DNA from 3 places in the Mesorhizobium sp. M0815 genome. Region 3 is predicted to be linked to each of the others. Evidence: predicted binding sites of a transcription regulator. Region 3 holds the regulator's gene; each other region holds the start of a gene.
What was found. Region 3 encodes LexA, which represses DNA repair genes until DNA is damaged. Its sites were predicted from a motif close to TGTTCNNNNTGTGTTCNG; they were not measured.
Positions count from the first base shown of each region.

Region 1: the regulator LexA is predicted to act here: its motif matches at 1,099-1,116, upstream of NKI01_RS29955 (2'-5' RNA ligase family protein).
Region 2: the regulator LexA is predicted to act here: its motif matches at 1,248-1,265, upstream of NKI01_RS10065 (ATP-dependent helicase).

Region 1 covers NZ_JAMYOU010000055.1:1,099-5,707, forward strand. The annotation lists gene NKI01_RS29950 (SRPBCC family protein) at 1-401, shown strand, start outside; gene NKI01_RS29955 (2'-5' RNA ligase family protein) at 419-1,054, opposite strand; gene NKI01_RS29960 (ABC transporter ATP-binding protein) at 1,276-2,361, opposite strand; gene NKI01_RS29965 (cupin domain-containing protein) at 2,351-2,959, opposite strand; gene NKI01_RS29970 (ABC transporter substrate-binding protein) at 3,019-4,089, opposite strand; gene NKI01_RS29975 (ABC transporter permease) at 4,074-4,609, opposite strand, start outside.
Region 2 covers NZ_JAMYOU010000006.1:161,005-165,613, reverse strand. The annotation lists gene NKI01_RS10065 (ATP-dependent helicase) at 1-1,206, opposite strand, end outside; gene NKI01_RS10060 (glucose/quinate/shikimate family membrane-bound PQQ-dependent dehydrogenase) at 1,459-3,771, shown strand; gene NKI01_RS10055 (dienelactone hydrolase family protein) at 3,989-4,609, shown strand, end outside.
Region 3 covers NZ_JAMYOU010000001.1:47,037-51,645, forward strand. The annotation lists gene kynU (kynureninase) at 1-599, opposite strand, end outside; gene lexA (transcriptional repressor LexA) at 1,071-1,802, shown strand; partial or broken gene NKI01_RS00215 (ComEC/Rec2 family competence protein) at 1,796-4,259, opposite strand; gene gltX (glutamate--tRNA ligase) at 4,356-4,609, shown strand, end outside.

The sequences.
Region 1 (4,609 bases), on a different contig from region 3:
GGACGGCCTTGACGAAGCCCGAGCATGTCCGCCAATGGTTCACGCCGAAGCCGTGGATCATCACCGATTGCGAGATCGACCTGCGGCCCGGCGGTCTGTTCCGCACCCGCATGCAGTCGCCCGACGGCAAGGAGGTCAACGACAGGCGTTGCTGCTACCTCGAGATCGTCCAGAACGAGCGGCTGGTGTGGACCGATGCGCTGCTGCCCGGCTACCGGCCGTCAGGCGACCCATTCATCACAGCCGTCATATCGCTGCAATCGCAGGGCGAGGCGACGCGCTACACCGCGACCGCTATCCACCGCGACGAAGCCACGCGCAACAGCCACGAGGAGATGGGCTTTTACGACGGCTGGGGCACGGTGGCGGATCAGTTGGCGGGCTACGTCAAGACGATCTGAGGGGACCCTGGCTTGGCTCACATTGCGGCCACGGAATCGTCGTGGCCGTTCAACCGCCAGCGCCCGAGCTCTTCGTACCGGCCTTGCCGGATCAGACTGCGGATGAGCACAAAGTCACGTACGGTCCAGCTGATGGGTTCGATCGCCCGTTCTCGAACCCTTTGAACCCGCAATTTGTCACGAAGCAATGTAACATGAGGTTCAAAGGAGCTCCCCACAAAGGGCTTCAGCGGGCTGTCGGCGATCAGGGCGGTAAGATTGCGCCAGAACGCTTGCAGCGGCGGGACGCCGTCGCTGCCACGCAGCACCAACGCACCGCCGCCGAAAGCCGACAACCGATCGAACGACACCTCAAACGGTTTCGCCTGGACCATCGAGGCGACGTGGCGGGCGATTTTGACCAATTCCTCCGGCAGTCCATCATAGTCGCCGAGCCCAATAAGCGAGATGTGCAGGCGTTCCGCCGGAAACACTTGCCCTCGCAATCCCGATTCTCGCCGCCAGACGGCGGCCCGGCGTGCAAGCGGCACGGCGATCGTACTTTCAAGAAGAATGGCGAAGAACAGCCGGTCATTCCAGCGCCGATCCAGCTCCTGCCAGTTGAACACGGCTTGGCCGTTTTCGGTGATCCTGAATGCGGGCAGCTCATTCATGTTCATTGCTCCTCTCAAAGCCATTCCCGCCCAGCCAAGCAGAATAGAACAAAAAGGGAACAAATCAAACGAAAATGATACGAGCGCCGGTACTGGCAGCACCAACGCTCGCAACCACATTTCGGTCGGCCGTATGTTGATGGCTCAGGCGCTGTCGCCGATGATGCCCTTGATCTCGAGGAAATCGTGGATCGCCCGGTCGGCGTATTCGCGGCCGTTGCCTAGCTGGACAGCATAGGGCAGTTGGCGCCACGGCGCAGGCTGATATGCGCCACGTCGCCGACGCTGAATTGAAAACCCTCCGCCCGGCGCGGCGCGTCGATCACCACCTGTGTCCCCTGCCCCAGCTCCGCATGAAGGCGCAAGGTGCGGCCGTGGAAGACGATGCTGTTCACCCGCACCGGTACAGTGCCGGCCGCCGCTTCGGTCGTCGCCAAAAAATCCTCTGGACGCACGCCGATGGTGCGCACCGTGCCCTCGCCAGGCAGTTCGCCCGTCTCCGAAACCGCTTCCAGCGGCAGGGCGCCGGCGGCGAACCGCAAGCGCTCGCCGTCACGGCCGACGAAGCGCGACTGCAGAAGGTTCATCGTGCCGATGAAGCTGGCAACGAATTTGGTGGCGGGCCGGTCGTAGAGGGTCGCCGGCGGCGCAATCTGCTCGATGCGGCCTTTGTTCATGACGACGATGCGATCAGAGATCGACAGCGCCTCGGTCTGGTCGTGCGTGACCATGACGAAAGTGGTGCCGAGGCGCGACTGCAGTCGCTTCAATTCGACCTGCATCTGTTCGCGCAGATGCGCATCGAGCGCCGACAACGGCTCGTCGAGCAGCAGCACGCGCGGTTCGCAGACGATGGCGCGGGCAAGCGCGACGCGCTGGCGCTGGCCACCCGACAATTCGGACACGCGGGCGCCGAGCTTTTCAGCAAGGCCGACCATGTCGAGCGCTGCGCCGACGCGCTTTGCCTGTTCGGCACCGGAGAGCTTGCGCAGCGACAAGCCGAAGCCGACATTTTCGGCGACGTTCATGTGCGGGAACAGCGCGTAGTCCTGGAATACGGTATTGACCGGACGGTCGAAGGGCCTGAGCGCACTGATGTCGCGGCCTTCGAGCAGAACCTTGCCGCTCGACGGGCTTTCGAAGCCGGCGATGACCCGCAGGCTGGTGGTCTTGCCGCAGCCGGATGGTCCGAGCAGGGTCAGGAACTCGCCGCGCGAAATATCGAGATCGACGGCATCGAGCCCGACGATGCTGCCGGGGAATATCTTGGAGACCTTGTCCAGCCGGACGAGTGGATCAGGTGCCATCGCGAACCTCGGACGGCTTGGTCGTGTTGACCCACAGGATCTGGCAGCGCTCGCTGCCCGGATTGCGGAAAGCATGCAGCAAGGTGCTCTTGAAGGCGAAGCTGTCGCCGGCCTTCAGGCCGTATCTGGTCGAATCGACCACCAGCTCGACCTCGCCCGAAAGGACGAACCCGAATTCATGGCCGGCATGGGCGTAGGCTTCGGCGGTGCCGCCACCGGCCTCCACCGTCACCAGCATGCCGGTCAGCGCAGCAGCCGGCGGCGACAGCAGCGACTTGGCGATGCCTTCCGACTTGACCGGGATCTGACGCCGGCTGTTGGCGCGCACACAATAAAGATCGTTGCCGGCGTCGTTGCCGTCGGCGATCAGCGCGGACGGCTCGATGTCGAGGGCGGCGGCGAGCGGCCAGATCACTCGGACCCGCAATGACGACATGCCGCGCTCGATCTGGCTCAGCGCTCCGATCGAGACGCCGGCTTTGGCTGCAAGTTCGGCCAGCGAGAGACTACGCTCCAGCCTGAGCGCCCGCACGCGCCGGCCGACCCTGACGTCGGCGTCGTCCTTCGGCTTCTCAGCCGCTTCGTCCAGCATGTCCATCCATTCGTCCTTTTTGCCAACGCTTTCCCTTCCCCTTGCGGGAGAAGGAAGAAGCAGGCTCAGCCGCCCGCCTTGACCTTCTCGAACATCTTGGCGAGTTCATCATTCTGTTTCATCGGCCCGGTGAAGATGGTGGTCTTCAACATCACTTCCGGATCGGACGGCAGCTGCAATTTCTCCAGCTCCTCCTTCGGCACGGCAGCGAAAGCCGAGCTGGTCGAGCTGCCATAGCCATAGGCCTGGATCAGGTATTTGCCCGAGTCCGTTTCCAGCCGGCTGTTGATGAAGTCATAGGCGAGGTCGACGTTCTTGGCGTCCTTGAGCATGACGAAACCGCAAGCCCAGGTAAGCATGCCTTCCTTCGGCTTCATGAACTCGACAGGCACGCCTTGCTTCTTCAGCGACGTGGCCGAGGCATTCCAGGTCATGGCGGCGACCAGCTGGCCGCTGGCCAGCGCCTGTTCGACCGATGTCATGTCTGTGGTGTAGTTTGAGAGCAGCGGGCGCTGCTCGCGCAGTTTCTCCGCAACCTTGTCCATCTGTTCCGCCGTCATGTCGAATGGATTGACGCCGGCAAGAAGGGCCGCCACCACCGGAGTGTCGTGGACGGCATCGATGGTCGCCATGCGCCCGGCATATTGCTTGTCCCAGAGTAGGTTCCAGCTCGCTTCCGGGTTCTTCACCAGATCGGTGCGGTAGAGAATCGAGGTGTTGCCCCAGTCCCACGGCACCATCCAGACCTTGCCGTCGCCGGCCTGCAGGTCGGGCAGGTTCTTGAAGACCGGGAAGATCGAATCCCAGTTCTTGATGCGCTTGGTGTCGATCGGCTGCAGCAGGCCTTCCTTGTTCCAGCGCGCCACCTTGTCATAGCATGGGTGCGCGACATCGGGGCGGAAGCCGGCCTTGACCTTGGTGAAAGCGTCATCGTCGTCGCCGAACATCGAGGCTTCGACACCATCCGGGTGCGCGGCGAGGAAGCTCTTGTTGAAGTCGGGCAGCTCATAGCCCGACCAGGTGAAATATTGCAGCTTGTCGCCGGCAAAAGCGACAGTCGACGCAAGCGCCAGCGCGAAGGCGGCCAGTCCGGTTTTCGCTGTCTTTGTCGTTATCGATTTCAGGTCGAATGCCATTGCAGTTCTCCTCTTTCGGTTTCTTCTGGTTTTGACAGGCTGGCGGTCGCTGGCCGCTGAGCGGCGGCAAGCCCGCGATGGCGCAGGATTTCGGCGAGTGCGGCGGTGACGAAGGACACGGCCAAGATCGCCGTGCCCAGCGCCATGACGGTCGGCAGCGATTTCGGGAAGCGCAGCTGGCTCCAGATATAAAGCGGCAGCGTCGGCTCGGTACCGGCAAGGAAGAAGGCGACGATGAACTCGTCGAACGAGGTCAGGAAGGCCAGCATGAACGCCGAGATAATGGCGGGCAGGCTGAGTGGCAGCATCACCCGCCTGAAGGTCGTCCAGTCGGAGGCGCCGAGGTCGAGCGCTGCCTCACGGATGGTCTTCGGGATGGCGGCGAAGCGGCTGCGCATGACCACCACCGTCGCCGGCAGCGCCACCAATATGTGGCCGAGCACAATGGCAATGCGCGACGGCCCAAAGCCGGCGAGGTTGACGAGGATGAGCAGCGATATGCCGACGATGACGCCTGGGA
Region 2 (4,609 bases), on a different contig from region 3:
CTCGGCGATCTTCTCGGTAAACAGCGTCTTGCCGAAGCGGCCCTCATTGTGGGCGATGAGATGCGAGGCGGTGCCGAGGATGTGCGCGGTCGAGCGGTAGTTGCGCTCCAGCCGGATGATGGTGGCGCCGGGGAAATCCTTGTCGAAGCGCAGGATGTTGTCGACTTCGGCGCCGCGCCAGCCATAGATCGACTGGTCGTCGTCGCCGACGCAGCAGATGTTAACTTTGCTTTCGCTCACGGCCGCGCGCGAGCTTCGCTCGCTGGCCTCCGCGGGGGCGGCCTGGCCGGCCGACGCCCGGTCGGGCTTGCGGCCTTCGGCCGAAGAGCGCCCAATCTCCCCCGCGAGGGGGGAGATTGGCTTGCCTTGAGGCCGCTGGGCCAGCAGGCGCAGCCACATGTACTGTGCGGTGTTGGTGTCCTGGTACTCGTCGACGAGGATGTAGCGGAAGCGCTTGTGGTATTCCTTCAGCACGTCCGGATTGGCGCGGAAGATGCGGATCGGGTGACATAGGAGATCGCCGAAGTCACAGGCATTCAGCGTCTGCAGCCGCTCCTGATAGGCCTTGTAGAGTTCGCGGCCCTTGCCGTTGGCGAAGGCACGGGCATCGCCCTCGGGGATGTCGGCGGGACCGAGGCCCTTGTTCTTCCAGCCGTCGATCATCTGGGCGAACTGCTTGGCCGGCCAGCGCTTGTCGTCCAGCCCTTCCGCCTGGATGAGCTGTTTGATCAGCCGCACGACATCGTCGGTGTCGAGAATGGTGAAGTCGGATTTGAGCCCGGCCAGCTCGGCATGTCGGCGCAGCAGCTTCACGCCAATCGAGTGGAAGGTGCCGAGCCACGGCATGCCCTCGACATTGCCTTCGCCGATCAACAGGCCGATGCGCTGCTTCATCTCGCGCGCCGCCTTGTTGGTGAAGGTGACGGCGAGGATCTGCGAAGGGAAGGCCTTGCCGGTGGCAAGGATGTGGGCGATGCGGGTGGTCAAGACGCGCGTCTTGCCGGTGCCGGCGCCGGCCAGCACCAGCACCGGGCCTTCGGTGGTTTCCACCGCCAGCCGCTGCTCGGGGTTGAGGCCGTTGAGATAATCGGGCGCGTTGTTTTGATTGCTGCGGGCAGCCATGGCGCGCGCGGCGATGCCCGAGGGGGCCACGGGCCGCGCGTTCGGTTCGTCAAAAAAGGGCATGTCTTCCGAAAAGCCGGACATCTCTCCCCGAATGTAGTGATTCGGCAGCGAAAGGCCAGAAGTGTCTCCGTTTTGTTCTCTGTCCAGTCGGTAGACTCACAATCTGAATGGGTCCGCTAACCAAAACGCCGAGCTTGCCGTGGGTCGACGCCGTAAAACGCCGAGCTTGCTTGACAGGGGAAGCGGGCCGGAGAAAGTTGCGTGGGGGCAGGCACGCAATGCGGGGTTGCCCATGGACGCGTCGCGGAGCGCACCAGTCGAAGGAGCACCGTCTTGGCTGTGGTCATCACCTCCCTGATCCTTTTCCTCATCGGCCTGGCGCTTGGCGGCGGCGGCATCTGGCTCGTGACGCTGGGCGGCAGCTGGTATTACGTCATCGCCGGCATAGCTTTCCTGATCGCTGCCTGGCTGCTCTACAGGCGCAGATCCACGGCGCTGTGGCTCTACGCGGCGATCGTGCTCGGCACGCTCGCCTGGGCTGTCTGGGAAACCGGCTTCGACTGGTGGGAGCTCGGCCCGCGCGGCGGCATCATCGTGCTTGTCGCGCTGTGGCTATTGACGCCATGGGCGCGGCGCGGGCTTACCGGTCCCGACGGACGAGCGCCGCTGATCCTCGCGGTGCTGGCATCGCTCGGCGTCGCCGGTTATTCGATGACGACGGACCCAAAGGATATTGCCGGCCAACTCAACACCGACAAGGTGACGCCGACGGCCGAACTCGGCGGCAATGTGCCGGCCGGCGAATGGCACTATTACGGTCGCACGCAATATGGCCAGCGCTATTCGCCGCTCGACCAGATCACCCCCGAAAACGTTGCCAATCTGCAGCCGGCCTGGACCTATCGCACCGGCGACGTGAAAGGGCCCGACGACATCGGCGAGACGACCTATCAGGTGACGCCGCTGAAAATCGCCGACACGCTCTACATCTGCACGCCGCATAATTTCGCCATCGCCATCGATGCCGCGAGCGGCAAGGAGAAATGGCGTTTCGATCCGCAGGTCAAGCTCAACAAGGACCGCCAGCACCAGACCTGCCGCGGCGTGGCTTACTATGCCGATGCCAAGATCGCCGCCGGCCAGCCCTGCGCCACGCGCATCTATCTGCCGACATCGGACGCCCGGCTGATCGCGCTCGACGCGGCGAATGGCCAGGTCTGTCCGACATTTGCCGAGGGCGGCACGCTGAACCTGCTCGCCAACATGCCATATCCGAAGCCGGGCTATTACTATTCGACTTCCGCGCCGCTGATCGTCGCCAACAAGATCATCGTCGGCGGCGCGGTCAACGACAATTATTCGACGCAGGAGCCGTCCGGGGTCATCCGTGCCTACGATGCCGACACCGGCGCGCTGTTATGGAATTGGGATTCCGGCAATCCGGACCAGACGACGCCGCTGCCGCCGGGCCAGACCTACACCAACAACTCGCCCAATATGTGGTCGACGGCGAGCGCCGACGAGAAGCTCGGCCTGCTCTATGTGCCGCTCGGCAACAAGACGCCGGACCAGCTCGGCGCCGGACGCAGCGCCAATGACGAGAAATTCTCTTCCTCGATCACCGCGCTCGATCTCAACACCGGACAATTGCGCTGGGTGCGGCAGACCGTGCATCACGATCTCTGGGACATGGACGTGCCGGCGCAGCCGACGCTGGTCGACATAACCACGGCCAGTGGTGTGGTGCCGGCGCTGGTCGGGCCGACCAAGCAGGGCGACCTCTATGTGCTCGACCGGCGCAGCGGCGAGCCGATCGTTCCGGTCAAGGAAGTGCCGGCGCCGGGCGGCGCGATCGAAGGCGACCATACCTCGCCGACGCAGCCGGTCTCGGACCTCAGCTTCAGTCCGAAGCCACTGACCGGCGCGGATATGTGGGGCATCACCATGTTCGACCAGCTGGCCTGCCGGATCGAGCTTCGGAAGCTGCGGTATGAGGGCCGCTATACGCCGCCGTCGCTGCAAGGCTCGCTGATCTATCCTGGCAATTTCGGCACCTTCAACTGGGGCGGCGTGGCAGTCGATCCGGTCCGGCAGGTGATGTTCGGCATGCCGACATACCTGGCGTTCATCTCCAAATTGGTGCCGCGCGCCGACGTGCCGCCGCCGGGCGATACCAAGGGCAGCGAACAAGGCCTGAACCGCAATGACGGTGCGCCTTACGCAGTGATATTGAAGCCATTCCTGTCGCCGCTCGGCATTCCCTGCCAGGCGCCTCCGTGGGGCTATGTGGCCGGCGCCGACCTTCGGACCGGCAAGATCGTCTACAAGCATCGCAACGGCACCGTCTACGACATGACGCCGCTGCCGCTGCCGTTCAAGGTCGGCGTGCCGGGCATTGGCGGGCCGATGATCACTGCCGGCGGCGTCGCCTTTCTCGGTGCGGCGGTCGACGACTATGTGCGCGCTTATGACCTGACGACCGGCAAACAGCTCTGGCAGGCGCGGCTGCCTGCCGGCGGGCAGTCGACACCGATGACCTACACGGTAGCCGACGGACGCCAGTTCGTCGTCATCGTTGCCGGCGGCCACGGCTCGGTCGGCACCAAGCCGGGCGATTATGTGATGGCCTATACGCTGCCGAAATAGAGAAGTTCCTCAGAGCCCGAGATGCCCTTTCAGGTCGGGTACCGATGCAAGTACCTCGTTGGTCAGCTGCGGGCCGGCGGCTGTCTCGGCCTGCTGGACCAACGCGGCATCAAGGCCATCGTGCAGAGACTTATGGCAGCCCTCACTCAGCCGTGACTGGACCAGCCAGGCTTCGACCCTATGTTGCTGCCGGGGGCCGAAGACCTAGGAGCGCGCCATGACAACACCTGCCGGCCCCGCCAAGCCTGTCATTACCCAGGCGATGATCGATGCCTATGATGAATACACGCATCTGACGCTCGACCGGCGGCGCTTCATGGAGCAGTTGACCAGGCTTGCCGGATCGGGTGCGGCAGCGGCCGCGATCGCGCCGCTGCTGGCGGCGAATTCGGCCCAGGCGGCAATCGTCGCGGAAAACGATCCGCGCGTGAAAGGCGAGGACATCAGCTATCCAGGCAGCGGCGGCGAGATGAAGGGTTATCTGGTCAAGCCGGCGGGTCAGACCGGCAGGCTGGGCACGGTCATCGTCGTGCACGAAAACCGGGGGCTCAACCCGCATATTCGCGACGTGGCGCGGCGCGTGGCGCTGGAGGGGTTCGTGGCGCTTGCCCCGGACTTCATGACACCGCTCGGCGGCACGCCGGCCGATGAAAACAGGGCACGTGACCTGTTTTCCCAGCTCGATCCAGCACAGGTCGCCACCAATGCCGTCGCAACGGTCGCCTACCTCAAAGGCCACAAGGACGGCAACGGCAAGGTCGGCGCCGTCGGCTTCTGCTGGGGCGGCGGCACGGTGAACATGCTGGCCGTCAACGCGCCGGATCTTGCAGCCGCCGTT
Region 3 (4,609 bases):
TCCCAGACGATCATCGCCCCGGCTTCCTGGGCCCTGCGCGTCAGCGCCGGCACGTCGCGCAGTTCGCCCGACTTGTAGTTGACGTGGTTGACCAGCACCACGGCGGTGCGTTCGTCGATCAGCTCTTCGATGCTCGGCGCGTCGACCCCCGAGAGGCGCAGCAGCGTATCTTTTCGCGTCGAAACCACACCCTCAGCCATGTAGAGGTCTGTCGGAAAACTGTCGCCCTCGGCGACGATGACCTGCCGCTCCGGCCGCATGGCCATGGCGGCGTGCAGCAGCTTGTAGATGTTGACCGATGTCGTGTCGCAGACCACCGTCTGGCCGGCCGCGGCACCGATCAGGCGCCCGAGCTGGTCGCCAAGTTCGAGCGGCATGTTGAACCAGCCGGCCGTGTTCCAGGCGCGGATGAGATCATGCGCCCATTCTTCGGTCACTGCCTTGCTCAATTCATCGAAAGCGGCACGCGAAGCGGCCCCTAGCGAATTGCCGTCGAGATAGATCACTCCTTGCGGCAGCACAAAGCGGTCGCGCATCGCGCGCAGCGGATCTGCAGCATCCATCGCCCTTATGGCCACGAGATCGGGAATTCCTGTCATGATTTGTCTGCTCCCCAAGATTCACCGCAACGCCGGACACGCATCGACGGCATCCATCGGTCACGAGCGGTTCTCCATTACCTGGTATCGCGCAGCAAGGCTCCACCGGCGACAAGTTGCCTGACCATGCGGTGGAAACCAGGAGCCAAGCCAACCCAAGGTTGGCGTTTTGAGTTCGTTTCGTTCACGGTGCATTGACCAAACCGCACAGTCGATACGGCTTCAATTCCGTGCCCCTTTGCCGGCTGACGGCCGATACCAGTGCCGCCTTCTGGAAACCCAGAGGCCGCAAACGAAAGCAGAATCAAGGCGATGAGGCCCGCGGCGGTGAAAATGCAGCGTCCCGGTTTGGCGAGTGGTATCGTTACCCGAGCCCTAACACATTCATTAAACTTTAAACAGTTGCGGAACACAACTGGAACAGATAGTGTTTGTTCTGGGTTTGTTTTTCTGATTCTGTTGGGGGTCGCTATGCTGACACGCAAACAACACGAACTGCTTATGTTCATCCACGAAAGGCTGAAGGAAAGCGGTATCCCGCCCTCCTTCGACGAGATGAAGGAAGCGCTCGACCTGGCTTCCAAATCGGGAATCCACCGGCTGATTACGGCGCTGGAGGAGCGCGGCTTCATTCGCCGTTTGCCCAACAGGGCCCGTGCGCTGGAGGTGCTGCGCCTGCCCGATTCGATCGCCCCCGGCCTCAATGCGGCACGCAAGTTCTCGCCGAGTGTCATCCAGGGCAGTCTTGGGCAAGGTCCTCGGCAAGGCAAGCCGACATCGTCGCGCGTCCCTGCAGCCGGCAATGACGACGATGTCGTCGCCGCCGTGTCTATCCCGGTGATGGGCCGCATCGCCGCTGGTGTGCCGATCGATGCCATCCAGCACCAGACGCATTCGATCTCGGTGCCGCCGGACATGATCATGGGCGGCGAGCATTATGCGCTCGAGGTCAAAGGCGATTCGATGATCGAGGCTGGCATTTTCGACGGCGACACGGTGATCATCCGCAATGCCGATACGGCGAGCCCCGGTGAGATCGTGGTGGCACTGGTCGACGAGGAAGAAGCGACGCTGAAGCGGTTCCGCCGCAAGGGCGCCTCGATCGCCCTGGAAGCCGCCAATCCGGCCTACGAGACGCGCATCTTCGGACCAGACAGGGTCAAGGTGCAGGGCAAGCTCGTTGGGCTGATCCGCCGCTACTGAGCTGCGCCCTTGGCGCCGGCTTTTGGCTTGTCGGCTCTGCGGTATGGCGGCATGCCCCGCGCCGCGCGTGAAAATTTCCGCTGCACGTGCCAGGGCCGGTATGATTTTTCGACGGCGAAGCGGATTTCGGCGCGTGTTGCCGCTTGTGGATCGAAATAGACGGCCGCACTTCCCGCGCGCGCCAGTTGCCGTTTGGTGACGACGAGGACCAGCCGGTCGTAGTAGCAGGGATTATGGGCGGTGGCGTCGTCGATGACGATCAAGCTGGCAAAGGCGCAGGCTGGCCGTGCAGTATCGCGGTCATTGGCTAGCGCGATGATCGCGCCGGATGGATGCCTGGCAAGGCAGAGACCGTCCGTGCAAATGAACGGCATGCCCGGCGGTAAGTCGGCCGGATCGGCAATGTCGAATTGCGGATCGTTCTTTCCAGGTGTTTCCGGCGCGACGATAGCCTCTGATGTGAGCGCGCGTTTCCAGTTGTCGATGGTGAACTCATTCGGGCGTGCCCGGTTGACCGCGAGTTCACCGCTGCCGATCGGCAGCGCGACGAGCCGTGCGTCCTCCGAGATCAATACATCGGGTACGCGCGTCTGCGTTGTCGTTAGCAAGCCGGCGAGCGCAAAAGGAAGGGCCACGAGCCGCAACCAGGTCGTCGCCATGCTGGCAATGACGAGGGCGATCGTCACCAAAAGGACAGATCTCAGCGAAATCAGCCCGACCGCATCGATCGGCGAGCGCTCGGAGATCCACCCGGACAGGGCGATCATCGCCGTCAGCCCCTTGCCCATCACGTAGAGGAAAGGCCCATCCGCGCCGAACGGCATCGCCAGCGCACTGAGGACGGCGAAGGGCATGACGACCAGTGAGACGATAGGCATGATGGCCAGATTGGCGAACAGGCTGAGCGGCGCCACGCGCTGGAAATGCCATATGGCGAAAAGCGCCGTGGCGCTCCCTGCAATGATCGAGGTCATCGCCAGGCCGCCCATGCCCATCAGTACCTTTCTAGTGGCAAAGCGTAGCGGCGACCGCCGGGGCGGCGGCGTGGTGGCCCCGCCGGCGCGGTAATCGGACCAGCCTGCATAGGCGCCGACAAGGGCCGCCGTCGCGGCGAAGGACATCTGGAAGCTCGGACCGACCACCTCGTGCGGCGACACCAGAATGACCGCGATGGCCGAGATCGCCAGGTTGCGCATGGTGAGCGCGGCCCGGTCGAACAGCACGGCGATAAGCATCACCGCCAACATGATGAAGCTGCGTTCGGCCGCCACCACAATGCCGGAAAAGACGAGGTAGGCCGCAATCGAAAAAAGCGCGGCGGCCGCCGCGTATTTCTTGACCGGCCGTCGCGATGAGAAATCGGGAAACAGCGCAAAGGCGCCGCGCAGCAGCGCCATAATGGTGCCGGCGACCAACGCCATATGCAGCCCCGAGATGGAGATGATGTGGTAGATGCCGGTACGCCGCATCGCTTCGTTGATCTCCTCGGGAATGCCGGCGCGCACGCCGACGATCAGCGCAGCAGCAATCTCGCCCTCGGCGCCGCCGATGCGGCTGCGGATATGGTCGGCGATGGATTCGCGCGCGTCTTCGATCGCGGAAGAAAGCCGCGCGGCAAACGGCATGCTGCCCGACGACACGACTTTCGGATTGCCGAGAAAAAAGCCGCTGCCGCCGATACCGGCAAAATAGCTGTCGAAGGAGAAATCATAGCTGTCGGGCCGCACCGGCCCGGTCGGCGGCAGCAGCCGCACATAGCCGGCGATCTCGGAACCGGCGGTCAGCTCAGCCGGTATTTTCATCGCCGAAACGCGGACCCGTTCCGGCATGTAGCGCAGTGTCGGCCTGGCGGTTGAGATCACATCGATCGTCAGCCTGATGCGGCCGCTCGCCATGGGCTCGAACGATACGACGCGACCCGTGAGGCGCGTCGAGATTTCGGAACCGAGCATATGCGTTCCGACACGCCAGGTCTCGACCTTGGCGGCAAGCACGCCAAGCGCGCAGAGCAACGCCGCCATGAAGCACAGGCGGGTTCTGGGCCACGACCGCGAGGCGACGGCACAGAGGGCTGCCAAGGCGACGATTGCGATCGGCTGTGGAAAGGCCGGCTCCACCGCCAGCGCAAAATATACGATCCCCGCATGCGAGGAACACCGGCACCAGCAGGAAGGCGACCCCACGGTCGAGCTCCAGGCCGACCGCCGAGGTTACGCCGTTGCGGATACGGGACGGTGACGGGAGGCGGAAACGCCGGCGTAGGCGCACGATGGGCTCGGCCGCGGGCACGAGAACCGTTGCTGGGTCGCTCGCCGGCAGCGACGGGGCATCAAAGCGTGGAACCGGCAGCAATGCCGGTGCCGGCAGGACAGGCACGGGCGCGGCAAACAGCAAGCGTTCGCTGACGCCGCTGCCAACGTCCTCGCCCTCGCCCGCACCACGGCCTCGCACAGCCATCGGGTCTGCCCCTTGCGCCCTCGACCTCCTATGCTACATGAACGCGCAACGCGCGAAAGTCCGCAAACCCACTTCCTTCGCCTGCCTGAGAGTTCCATGCCCGACAAGGTCGTCACCCGTTTTGCCCCCTCGCCCACCGGCTATCTGCATATTGGCGGGGCGCGCACGGCGCTGTTCAACTGGCTGTATGCCAAGCACACAGCCGGCACGATGCTGCTGCGCATCGAGGACACCGACCGCGAGCGTTCCACCGATGCGGCAACCGCGGCCATCCTCGACGGGCTTTCCTGGCTTGGCCTGACATGGGACGGTGAGCCGGTGTCGCAGTTCGAGCGTGCGCCGCGCCATCG